One region of the Ruminococcus flavefaciens AE3010 genome, then DNA from elsewhere that is predicted to be linked to it. Evidence: predicted binding sites of a transcription regulator. Region 1 holds the regulator's gene; the other holds the start of a gene.
What was found. The regulator NrdR, encoded in region 1, represses ribonucleotide reductase genes. The targets are predictions, from matches to a motif close to CACNANATNTNGTG.
Positions count from the first base shown of each region.

Region 1 (6,015 bases):
CCGCAGCTCTTGCCGTTAAACTCGCCGTGAGGGAAGAGCTTTCTCAGCTCGTCTATAGGCTCACAGGCAACTATCCTCGACTCAAGGAACTTCGTTATAGCATTTTCGCCCTTTTCGGGAGTTGAAGCATGAGCGGAAATACCGTTTATGGTATCAATATGAGTCTGCTTCTCGGTTATTTTGGTGGTTTTTCCCGTTTTTGAATCGAAAATGACTCCGCAGCCCCTTTTCGGATCAAATGTTGAAGTTATCCTGCACTCTGACGGGACAGCATTTATAACTGTACCTGCCTTGATTTCAACAGGCATAGACCAGTAAGTTGAAAAGTACACCCTCAGCATACCCTTTTCGGCGTTTATAAGGGGGTACTCGCCGTCGGGAGTGAACACCATTGGCGGCAAATCACGCTTTTTGCGGTAGTAGGCAAGGTCAGCGGAGCCGTTCTCCTCATTGGTGCCGAAGATAAGGCGTATGCCCTTTTTCAGGGGCAGTCCCAGCTCCTTTACGGCTCTTGCGGCAAAGAGAGCCGCAACGGCAGGTCCCTTATCGTCGATAGCGCCTCTGCCTACAAGCTTGTCGGTGTCGGGCTCATATCGCAGTACATAGGGGTCTGTTGTCCAGCCCGTACCAACGGGGACAACGTCCAAGTGAGTGAGCACTGCCAGCTCAGCAGGCATATCGTTTATATCCGCCGAGCCTGCGTAGTTATCCACATTCTCCACGGTAAAACCATACTCCTCACACTTTTTCAGCATAGTTTCCAGAGCTCTTGCAGGCTCTCTGCCGAATGGACAGCCCTCCTCTGCCTCGCCCTGAACGCTGGGTATTGCCACTAATTCAGCAAGGAAATCTATCATTTCCTGCTTGTGGGCTTCAAGATAATCTCTGATCTTACTCATGATAATCTCCTATAAATTTGCAAATAGTTATCGGGCGGCGGAACGCCGCCCCTAAACAGTGATATAACACAAAAAACCGCAGTATATCTACTGCGGTGATTTGCGTGTACACAACGTCTTGCGGCGCTGTGTACCAAGAAAGAAAGGATAAATATGAAAAGAATTAATCAGTTAACAATTGCCTTCTCAGTTTCCTTATCGAAGATATGGATTCTGTTAGGATCGATAGCTACCTTGATGTCATCTCCGGGTCTTGCTGTAGATCTTGGGCTAACTCTTGCTGTAAGCGGGATACCCTCACAGAGGAGATAGAGGTAAGTCTCAGCACCCATCATTTCTGTAATTTCAACGTTAGTGTCGATAACACCTGTGGAAGCATTTGAAAGGTACATTTCCTCGTCGTGGATAGACTCAGGACGTACACCGAGAATGATCTCCTTGCCAACGTAAGCAGCGAGATCCTCGTTGACCTTTGACTCGGGAACGATGATCTGGTATCTGTTGCCTCTGCCGTTTGTTGCGCCGAATTCAACTATATACTGACCGTACTCTTCCTTGAGCTCTGCGTCGATGAAGTTCATCTGAGGTGAGCCGAGGAAGCCTGCAACGAACTTGTTTACAGGGTTCTCGTAGAGGTTCTGAGGTGTATCGATCTGCTGAACGAAACCGTCCTTCATACAAACGATTCTGTCACCCATTGTCATAGCCTCTGTCTGGTCATGAGTTACGTAGATAAATGTAGTACCCAGCTTCTTGTGGATCTTAGCGATCTCGGTTCTCATCTGAGCACGGAGCTTAGCGTCGAGGTTTGAGAGAGGCTCGTCGAGAAGGAATACCTTAGGTGAACGTACTATAGCACGGCCGAGGGCAACTCTCTGTCTCTGACCACCTGACATAGCCTTAGGCTTTCTGTCGAGAAGGTGTGTAAGGTCGAGGATCTTTGCAGCCTCGTTAACCTTTCTCTCGATCTCGTCCTTAGGAACCTTACGGAGCTTAAGACCGAAAGCCATGTTCTCAAATACTGTCATATGAGGGTAAAGAGCATAGTTCTGGAAAACCATTGCGATATCTCTGTCCTTTGGAGCGATATCATTAACGAGTCTGTCGCCTATATAAAGCTCGCCTTCTGAGATCTCCTCGAGACCAGCGATCATTCTGAGGGTAGTTGACTTTCCGCATCCGGAAGGTCCAACGAGAACGATAAACTCCTTATCTCTTATCTCTAAATTAACATCTGAAACAGCAACCACGCCGCCCGGATATTTCTTATAAATGTTTTTAAGTGTTAAGCCTGCCATTTTTAATCCTGTCCTCCAGTTAAAATTTTGTGCCGATATATTTTTTTCCACTATCAGCTATGATAATATGATACCATACTTTCCAAATAATTTCAAGTTGCTAAATTGCCAAAGTTACAAATAGTTGTTTATTAGATTTGCCGAAAAAACAGGGAAAAATTGACTGTAAAAAAGGTCAAAATCCTGTGGTTTGAACAAGTTTTCAACATCTTTGTGCAATAATTCCATACACTCTCCGATTGCCAGTTTTTCGGGCAAAATCAAAGCTCCCAGCGAAACGCGTGCCAGTCTTTCTACGTGATTGCCCACGGCAGCGAACATTCTTTTAACTTGGTGATATTTTCCTTCACAAATTTCTATCATTGCCAGTTTATCGCTGTTTTCCGCCGATTTTACGCGTGCGGGCAGACAAGTCTCCCCATCGGCGAGTTTAATGCCCTCGGCAAATTTGTTAATATAATTATTCTCAAATGGTCTGGCAAGTTTCACAATATATATTTTGGTTATTTTTCGGCGTGGTGACAATATTTGGTGAGCCAGCTCGCCGTCGTCTGTGATAAGCAGAGCGCCCGTACTGTCCTTGTCAAGTCTGCCTGCGGGGAACATGCCCTTTGTCCGCATTTCCTGCGGTATGAGCTTCAATACTGTCTCCCCGTCCTTGTCATCGGTAGAGCACACATAGCCCTGTGGCTTGTTCAGCAGTATGTACCTGTACCGCGAGCTTTTCAGCTCCTGTCCGCACACATTTACCGCAGCTGTATCGCTGTCTATTTTTGTGTCAGAGCGTTTCACAGCTGTGCCGTCAACGGTTATCTTTCCTTTTGCGGCAAGCTCCTTTATCTGACTTCTGGAGTACTCCGTGCGCTCGGATATGAATTTATCAAGTCTTATCTGCGCCATTGCGGCTCCTTTCGGTATAATGTACAAACATGGGTGAATAAGATTTACTGTAGAATGGACCTGTACAGGAGTGATCACATGAGAAAAACTATATTTATAGCGGCTGCATTTGCACTTGCGGCGTGCAGCGAAAAAGGCGAAACCACGGTATCCGCAGTACCTGCCGAAAATGCATCTCAGCGTATGGGCTACTTTGCCTCTCACGGCTGGGAGGTAGAGGAAATATCCGAGAAGACCGTGACTATACCCGAGAGCTTTTCCGATGTCTATGAGAAATACGCAGTCATGCAGGATAAACAGGGACTTCCTCTGCGCAGATACGCAGGCAGAAACGCAAGGCTTTTCGTCTATGAGATAAAAAATTACAGCCCCGAAAACAAAAAAATGCTTGCAGAGCTTCTCGTATGTGACAATACTGCCGTTGCCTCAATGGTATACAGTGAGGACAGCGGCAGTATAAGATTACCTGTAAGCTGATATCAGAATACGTTGAGAAGGCTTCCTACGAAAGGTATTCTGTAAGCCTTTCCCTTGATAGCACCGTAAATGAATGCGAAATCTATTCCGAGAATAACAAATGGCCAGAGTATTCTGAATACTACGCCAAAGATAGGGATAAGACCAAGTATTGTAAATATAATGCCAAGTACAATAGCTACGATAAGCCATGTAAGAGACTGATTTGCATGGAACTTGCAGTATGTTGAGTTTCCGTCGATACAGATCGGCAGAAAGAAAAGAATTGGAAGAAGATATGCGATAGCTGCAATTGCTGAATTCTTCTTGACCTCAGCCTCTGCAAATGTTCTCTCGGTGTTGATGTCGTTGAAATTCTCAAGGAAATTGTCCAGTCCGTTTGGTGTGCCGTTGTTACTCATGGTAAAACCCTCCATAAATTTTATATTTCGGAATTATCTTCCGTTTTTTGCTCTTTTCCGTCAAATTCGCTTATAGCAGCTACAAAGCTGTCGATATCGGTAAAGTCCTTGTATACCGAAGCGAATCTTATATAGGATATGGGATCTATCTCCCGCAGTCTGTCAAGCACCAGCTCGCCGATCTCGGTGGATCTGGCAACTGTCCTGAGAGCATTCGCGTAGTAGTTCTCCACATAATTTGCTATTTCCGTGACCTTCTCAGCCGAGACAGGTCGCTTTTTTATTGCCGAGACTATGCCGTTTATGAGCTTTGCCTTGTCAAAGAGCTGGACGCTTCCGTCCCTCTTTTCCACCATAAGCAGGGGGACCTCCACAGCTTCATAGGTGGTGAATCTCTCTCCGCATCTGACACATTCTCGTCTGCGCCTTGTCTTGTCATCGACAGGGCGTGAATCTATTACCTTTAAATCTTCATATCCGCAGTATGGACACTTCATAAGCTCTGCTCCCTGCCGTAAGGTTCAGTCATCCTGCTGAGCTTGTTATAGCTGGATATCAGGTCGCTTATACCCGAAAAACCGCTTCTGTAAAGCTCTAAGACAACGCTGCAATCAGGATTGTATACCGCAAGCTTTTCAAAGAACTGCTTAAAGTTGAATCGTCCCCTGCCTATGAGGAGGCAGTCGCCCATTTCTCCCGAATCGCTTATGTGGACATGACATATCTTGTCTCCCACCACGTCAAGGAACTTCATGGGGCTCTCGTTTGAGCGGACAGCCTGTTTTGTATCAAGCACAAAGGCAAATTCGCTGCCAAGCATATTCTTTATATCCTTTATGAATGACGCAGAGGCGCTTTTGCAGCGGGAAACGTTCTCCACTGCCACCGTGACACCAAACTCCTTACCCAGTCTGAAAAGCCTTGAATACCTTTCGCAGTAGAGCTCGGGAGTACATATTGAGGAGGGCTTGCCGCCGTGAAAAACAAAAATATCAGCTCCAACGATATTCATAAAACGGAAGTAAAGCTTGTAATATTCAAGCATATCGTCAATTCTTCTCTCGTACTCCGAAAAGAACATCTGCGGCTCTATTTCGCAGGTAAACGGATGTACTGAGGGGCATTTAACGTCGAATCTTTTCATAAGGTTCGCAACGCCGTGAGCGAAGCTCTTTTTCAGCTCGGAATGAGTATTTATGAACAGCTCAACGGTGGAAACGCCGTTGACAGCAAGTTCATAAAGGGCTTCTTCAATGGGCTTGGGATACAGGCAAGCTGTAGAAACACCTGCTATCAAAATTATCCCTCCCAACAATATAACGATACACTTTTATTATACCATATTCAGGTAAAAAGTCAATAAAAAATAATAATTTTGCTAAGCAAAATTATTATTTTTAGTGAATAGTCAGCAGAGAGTAGCGAGTAGTAAAAAATACATATCCAACTCTCTACTCACTACTTTCTATTAACTACTTTCTACTCACTACTTACTGATCAGGCGCATATGATACTGCGGAGGTGTTTATTTTGCTGAAAGAATTTTTTCTCGCATTCATCGTCAGTATCGACATATATCTTGCGGCAGCTGCCTGCTGCAACAGCGGCGTGAAGATACCCCTGAGCTCCGCACTCATAATAGATATGTTCTCGGCTGCCGTTTTATTTATTTCCGTTACCCTTTCAGATATTATTTCGGGCTTTATTACGTCCCATACTGTCCACGTCATCGGTACGGCTTTCCTTATCACCATAGGCTCGCTGAATATCGCAAAAAGCATACTGCGCAGCATTATACGGCGTATCTCCGAAAAGGACGGTATTTCCGTAAAAATGGGCGAGCTATCCGTATTCGTCAAGCTCTGTCTGGACGATTCCGCAGTTGATATGGACAGCTCCAAGGTGCTGTCCATGGGTGAAGCTGCCGTCCTTGCCATTGCAGGCTCTCTTGACGCTGCCGCAACGGGTCTGAGCTGCGGCGGTACGAATATATCCGCCGCAGGTGCAGCCGCAGCCGTATTCATCTGCGGAGCTGCCGCG
Region 1 covers NZ_JAGT01000001.1:2,461,851-2,467,865, forward strand. The annotation lists gene N774_RS0110740 (Sapep family Mn(2+)-dependent dipeptidase) at 1-899, opposite strand, end outside; gene N774_RS0110745 (ABC transporter ATP-binding protein) at 1,067-2,197, opposite strand; gene N774_RS0110750 (pseudouridine synthase) at 2,312-3,097, opposite strand; gene N774_RS0110755 (DUF4830 domain-containing protein) at 3,176-3,574, shown strand; gene N774_RS18310 (hypothetical protein) at 3,577-3,975, opposite strand; gene nrdR (transcriptional regulator NrdR) at 3,996-4,472, opposite strand; gene N774_RS0110770 (sugar phosphate isomerase/epimerase family protein) at 4,469-5,272, opposite strand; gene N774_RS0110775 (manganese efflux pump) at 5,506-6,015, shown strand, end outside.

Region 2 (6,015 bases), 1.9 Mb from region 1:
GGAAAAGAAGATGTTCAAGCTCATCGAGATGGACAGCTTCGGCATAATGCCATTTGCACTTGCTGCATTTTTCGGCATAATCATTGGTTCATTCAAATTCGGGAACTTCTCACTTTCAACAACAGGCGGATGTCTGCTTGTATCCCTTATATTCGGACATTTCGGACGCATCGGCAAGTTCTCCATAATGCCTAAGGATTCTACCCTCAAGGTATTCCGTGAGCTTGGACTCATGTTCTTCCTTATCGGCGCAGGAGTATCGGGCGGAGCAAAGTTCGTACAGTATTTTGATGCAGTATACTTTGTGTACGGTATGATAATGACTATCGTACCTATGATAATCGGATATCTGTTTGCTAAGTACGTTCTGAAGCTGAGCCTTCTCAATAACCTCGGATCTATCACAGGCGGTATGACATCTACCCCTGCCCTCGGTACTCTTATCAGTACAGCAGGTACAGAAAACGTTGCTTCCGCATATGCTGCTACATACCCCGTAGCTTTAATTTCAGTTGTACTGGTATCGCAGTTCCTGATAATCTTATTCAAGTAAATAAAGAGCACTTCCATATCGGAAGTGCTCTTTTTATCAGAGACGATAGGGAGGATAATCCTTATTTTCTTACTCCTTTTTATAGAAAAAAGAAAATATAAATAAGATATGGAAAATGCCTTTTATGCTCCCTGAGCCTTCCTGAAAAAGAAAGCCTGAGATTTTGTCACAGGCTCTTTTTTATTATTTTACACCGTACTTTTCTCTGTATTCGAGCATCTTATCAAGGTATTCCTTGCCCGGAACGATATCGTTCTTAATGGCCTCGATGATATCCTCCATAGTAACGATAGGGTAGACGATAACGCCGAAGTCTCTCTTGACTTCCTGAACAGCAGAAAGCTCACCTGTGCCTTTTTCCATACGGTCAACAGTGATGACCATACCTGTTACATTAACATCAGCAGCAGTCATAAGCTTTGGCATAGACTCGCGGAGAGCCTTTCCAGAAGTCATAACATCGTCGATGATGACAACTCTTTCGTTATCTTCGAGAGCCTTTCCTACGAACATACCGCCTTCGCCGTGGTCCTTTGCTTCTTTTCTGTCGAAGCAGTAGGAAACGTCGAGGCCGAACTTATTGCTCAGAGCAACAACAGCAGATACAGCCAGCGGGATACCCTTATATGCAGGTCCGAAAAGGGTATCTACAGGGATATCATTTGCTTTGATGCACTCGGCATAGTATTCACCAAGTTTTGCAAGCTGAGCGCCTGTTTTATAGTTTCCGCAGTTGATGAAGTAAGGAGCCTTTCTTCCGCTTTTCAGCGTGAACTCGCCGAATGTAAGCACACCGCAGTCCACCATGAATTTTATAAAGCTTTCCTTGTAATTCATTATGTATACCTCCGTATTAAATTAATTATCGTTTTATGCTGCTATATTGCCTCATAGATATGACCGCAAAATGGACAGCGAGGGTAATCAAGATCAATCTCTGCACCGCATTCCACACAGACCTTTTTAGGTAGGATATCAATGTTATCATCGATGTCCTGATTATACTTGCCCGCAAAGCCTGTAGGGTGAGTAACGGGGAAAACTCCGATAAGCATACCACATTCCGAGCAGTAATATCCGAGAGTAGTATCCACAGGGACTTCACATAACTTGTTGTCTCCTTCGTAGAACGTAGAGACAGGATACTCGAGAGAAGCTCCTCTTGTTGGGATACCGCGCTTTTCAATTTTAAAAAAAGCCCTTTATCATTGGTTTGCCGCAATGGATCATTAGATCATCCCTCCTTAAAACATTATAATACCATTATAGTCCTTTTTCGTGAATAATTCAAGACGATAAGCAAAAATAAAATAAAACTTCCTAAAAGTATTGCAAAGAATAATAAAAAGAGGTATAATATATGTAACTGCCGTAACGGCAAATCATAGCGCAGTGTGCCTTGAAAAAGCCGGCGCTTAATTATTTCAGGAGTATATATGGCTAAAAAGAAAAGCATAACAAGAATATCTGACAAGAAACGCGGCAGACCAAAGGTCAGGTTCAGCTTTTGGGGACTTATTTCGATTTTTCTGCTCTCGTTTGCCGCGTGTTTCATATTATATATGGTTGCGGCAAACTTCAATGAGAATTTTTTCAGTGATGAATTTGAAAATGTTGTTGTTGAAGAAAAACCTCCCGCAGAGTCGGACGGAGAAAGCTCAGGCGGTTCAGACGGTTCGGCGCAGACTGTTCAGCAGAACGGCTCTTCCGTTACAAATCCGATAGCTCAGTCTCAGCCAAGGGACAGCTCATATCTTGATTCCTGCTGTCTGGTAACAGACAATACTCTTATCGATATGGGAAAGTATACGGGACTTACGGATATTATCGGAAGCGGAGAGCTCGGTGCGGCGAACTGCAACACTTATACGTTAGAGTCTTCATACGGAACTAAAACCGTATATGAGATACTGCAAATCAAGAAGCCCGAAGTTGTTTACATCATGCTTGGAGATGATATCGGAACATCATCTGTAGATGACATGATATCAAGCTATACCGAGTTAGTAAAAAACGTAAGAGGCTATCTCACAGACGCAGATATATACATTATGCAGCTTCCGCCCGCGAGTGAGGGAGGCGCCATTGATAACGGAGTTATAAACGAATTCAATACAAAGCTTCTCTCTATTGCAAACACAAACAATGTATACTGCATAGACACCAATACAGCTCTAAAGGGAGTTGACGGAAATATCTCAAAAGAATTTATAAGCACTGATACAGGTGCTCTTACCGAAAAAGCATATAAAACCATTGCCGAATATGTGCTTTGTCATATTGTATAATTTTTCGCCCAAACACTATATATAGTGTTTGGGCGTTTTACTGTCTGTAGACCGCTTCAAAGCTCGGAATATCGCTAAAAGCCTATTTTATAAATGATTTATGCACGAATATTCTAAAAACTTCCGCCTTTTCAACAGTTACATTGTCTATAACCTACATTGACATTCATTGAATAATGCTATATACTTATAAAGAACGATTGAAAAGAGAGACACTATATATTGTGTTTGGAGGTATGATAAAGAAATGATAATCCATATTATTAAAAGAGACGGAAGAAAAGTTCCTTTTAATATAGAGAAGATCGCAAACGCTATCTTTAAGGCTGCACAAGCTCGCGGAGGTACAGATTTCAACGTTGCAATGGACGTTGCAGTCGAGGTGTGCAGACTGTATGAGGAACAATACCCGGGAAAAACTCCAACTGTTGAAGAGATCCAGGACCTCGTCGAGAAAGTTCTTATCGAAAAAGGTCACGCTAAAACAGCAAAGGCATATATTCTCTATCGTTACGAGCGTACACGCTCACGTGAGATGAAGACCAATCTGATGTGCGTACTTAACGAGCTGACTTTCAGTCCTGCAAAAGACAGTGATATAAAGCGTGAGAACGCTAATATAGATGGCGATACAGCTATGGGCACCATGCTCAAATACGGTTCTGTATCCGCAAAGGAATACTATGAAATGTATGTCCTTGAGCCTGCACACGCAAAGGCTCACCGCGAGGGCGATATCCATATACACGACCTCGATTTCTATACTCTGACTACCACATGTACACAGATCGATCTTAAAAAGCTTTTCACTAACGGCTTTTCCACAGGACACGGCTTCCTCAGAGAGCCAAACGATATTGCAAGCTATTCTGCTCTTGCCTGTATCGCTATCCAGTCCAACCAGAACGATCAGCATGGCGGACAGAGTATCCCTACTTTTGATTATGCAATGGCTGACGGCGTAAAGAAAACATATGCGTCAAGATATACACAGAATGTTGCAAGAGCTCTGTCGCTTATAGGCGGAGTTGAGAACGAGTTTGAAGCAATAGATGAAATAAAGAAAGAGATGTCAGAAAACTTCGGACTTAAACCAACACTTGCCAATGATAACGGCTATAAGGAAAAGGAACTGGAGCTTCTGCTGAAGTATACAGATAAGGAAACTGCGGAGAAAATTCAGGCTTTCGCTACAAGAAACGCTGAAAAAGAGACCGACAGAGCTACTTATCAGGCTATGGAGGCGCTTATCCACAACCTTAATACCATGAACAGCCGTGCAGGCGCTCAGACACCTTTCAGCTCTATAAATTACGGTACAGATACAACTCCTGAGGGAAGAATGGTAATAAAGAACGTCCTTCTTGCTCAGGAAGCAGGTCTCGGCAACGGCGAGACTCCTATCTTCCCGATACACATATTCAAGATCAAAGAGGGCATCAACTACAATCCTGATGATCCTAACTATGATCTGTTCAAGCTTGCCTGCAGAGTTTCTGCAAAGCGACTTTTCCCGAATTTCTCGTTTATCGATGCACCGTACAATCTCCAGTATTACAAGGAGGGCAATCCTGATACTGAGATAGCATACATGGGCTGCCGTACAAGAGTAATCGGAAACAACTACGATCCTTCAAGAGAGATCGTTACAGGCAGAGGCAACCTCAGCTTTACATCTATAAATCTTCCTCGTCTTGCTATCAAGGCCGACCATAACGTTGGTCTGTTCTTTGAAATGCTCGAGGAAAAAATGGAGCTCGTTATCGACCAGCTCATGCACCGCTTCAATATTCAGTCTCAGAAGAGAGTAAGAAACTATCCGTTCCTTATGGGACAGGGGATATGGATCGATTCCGACAAGCTGGGTCCTGATGATACAGTAGGTGAAGTACTTAAACACGGTACGCTATCTGTTGGCTTTATCGGACTTGCTGAAACCTTAAAGGCTCTTATCGGAGCTCATCACGGTGAGAGCGAAGAGGCTCGTGAGCTCGGTCTCGAGATCATTTCTTCAATGAGAAAGCGTCTTGACGAGGAATCAAAGAGAACAGGTCTTAACTTCTCACTTCTTGCAACTCCTGCGGAAGGTCTTTCAGGTCGTTTTGTACGTATGGATGCCAAGAAGTACGGTATAATCGAAGGTGTTACAGACCGTGACTATTATACAAACTCATTCCATGTACCTGTTTACTATCCTATCAGTGCATTTGAGAAGATAAAGATAGAGGCTCCTTACCACGAGCTTACTAACGCAGGTCATATAAGCTATATCGAGCTCGACGGCGATCCCCTTGAGAACCTCAGCGCATTTGAAAAGATCGTTCGCTGCATGAAGGAGTCGGGAATAGGCTATGGCGCTATCAACCACCCTGTTGATCGTGACCCTTGCTGCGGATACACAGGCATCATCGGTGAGACCTGTCCCTGCTGCGGACGAAAAGAGCATTCCGACAATGTTGCGTTTGACAGGATACGACGAATCACAGGCTATCTTGTTGGTACACTGGATCGTTTTAACAACGGAAAGCGTGCAGAAGAGCATGACCGAGTTAAGCATAATGTATAAGGTGATATAATGGAACTCAGAATTGCAGGAACCGTCAACGACTCAATAGTTGACGGTCCTGGAATAAGATTTACTGTATTTGTTCAGGGCTGCCCGCATAACTGCAAGGGCTGCCATAATCCACAGACTCATGATTTTGAGGGCGGAACTGTTACTACAACAGAAAAGCTTCTTGAAAAGATAAAAGGGAACCCATTGCTTGACGGAGTAACATTCAGCGGGGGAGAGCCCTTTTGTCAGGCAGAAGCTCTGGCTGATTTAGGCAGAGAGATAAAAAAGCTGGGACTTGATATAATAACATATACGGGCTATACGTTTGAAAAGCTTTTTGAAGAGCGCGATCAGAATCATTGGGGAGACTTGCTTGCTGTGACCGATTATCTCATAGATGGACCGTTTATCCTTGAACAAAAGGATTGGGAAATAAAATTCCGCGGAAGCTCCAACCAGAGATATATCGACTGTCAGGAAAGCCTTAAAAACGGAAAAGTTATCGAAAAAGAACCATAAAACACCCCCACCCGTAAAGCGGGTGGGGTGTTTTACAATTTGCATAATATTGAGCATAAATAATTATCTGTATTTTTTATTAGAAAATATTGACATAA
Region 2 covers NZ_JAGT01000001.1:608,828-614,842, reverse strand. The annotation lists gene N774_RS0102795 (permease) at 1-553, shown strand, start outside; gene pyrE (orotate phosphoribosyltransferase) at 737-1,390, opposite strand; gene N774_RS19700 (hypothetical protein) at 1,432-1,647, opposite strand; gene N774_RS0102780 (hypothetical protein) at 1,990-2,841, shown strand; gene N774_RS0102775 (anaerobic ribonucleoside triphosphate reductase) at 3,089-5,407, shown strand; gene nrdG (anaerobic ribonucleoside-triphosphate reductase activating protein) at 5,417-5,917, shown strand.
Region 2: N774_RS0102775 (anaerobic ribonucleoside triphosphate reductase) is a predicted target of NrdR. The motif match lies at 3,055-3,068, and genes of this name have one in related genera.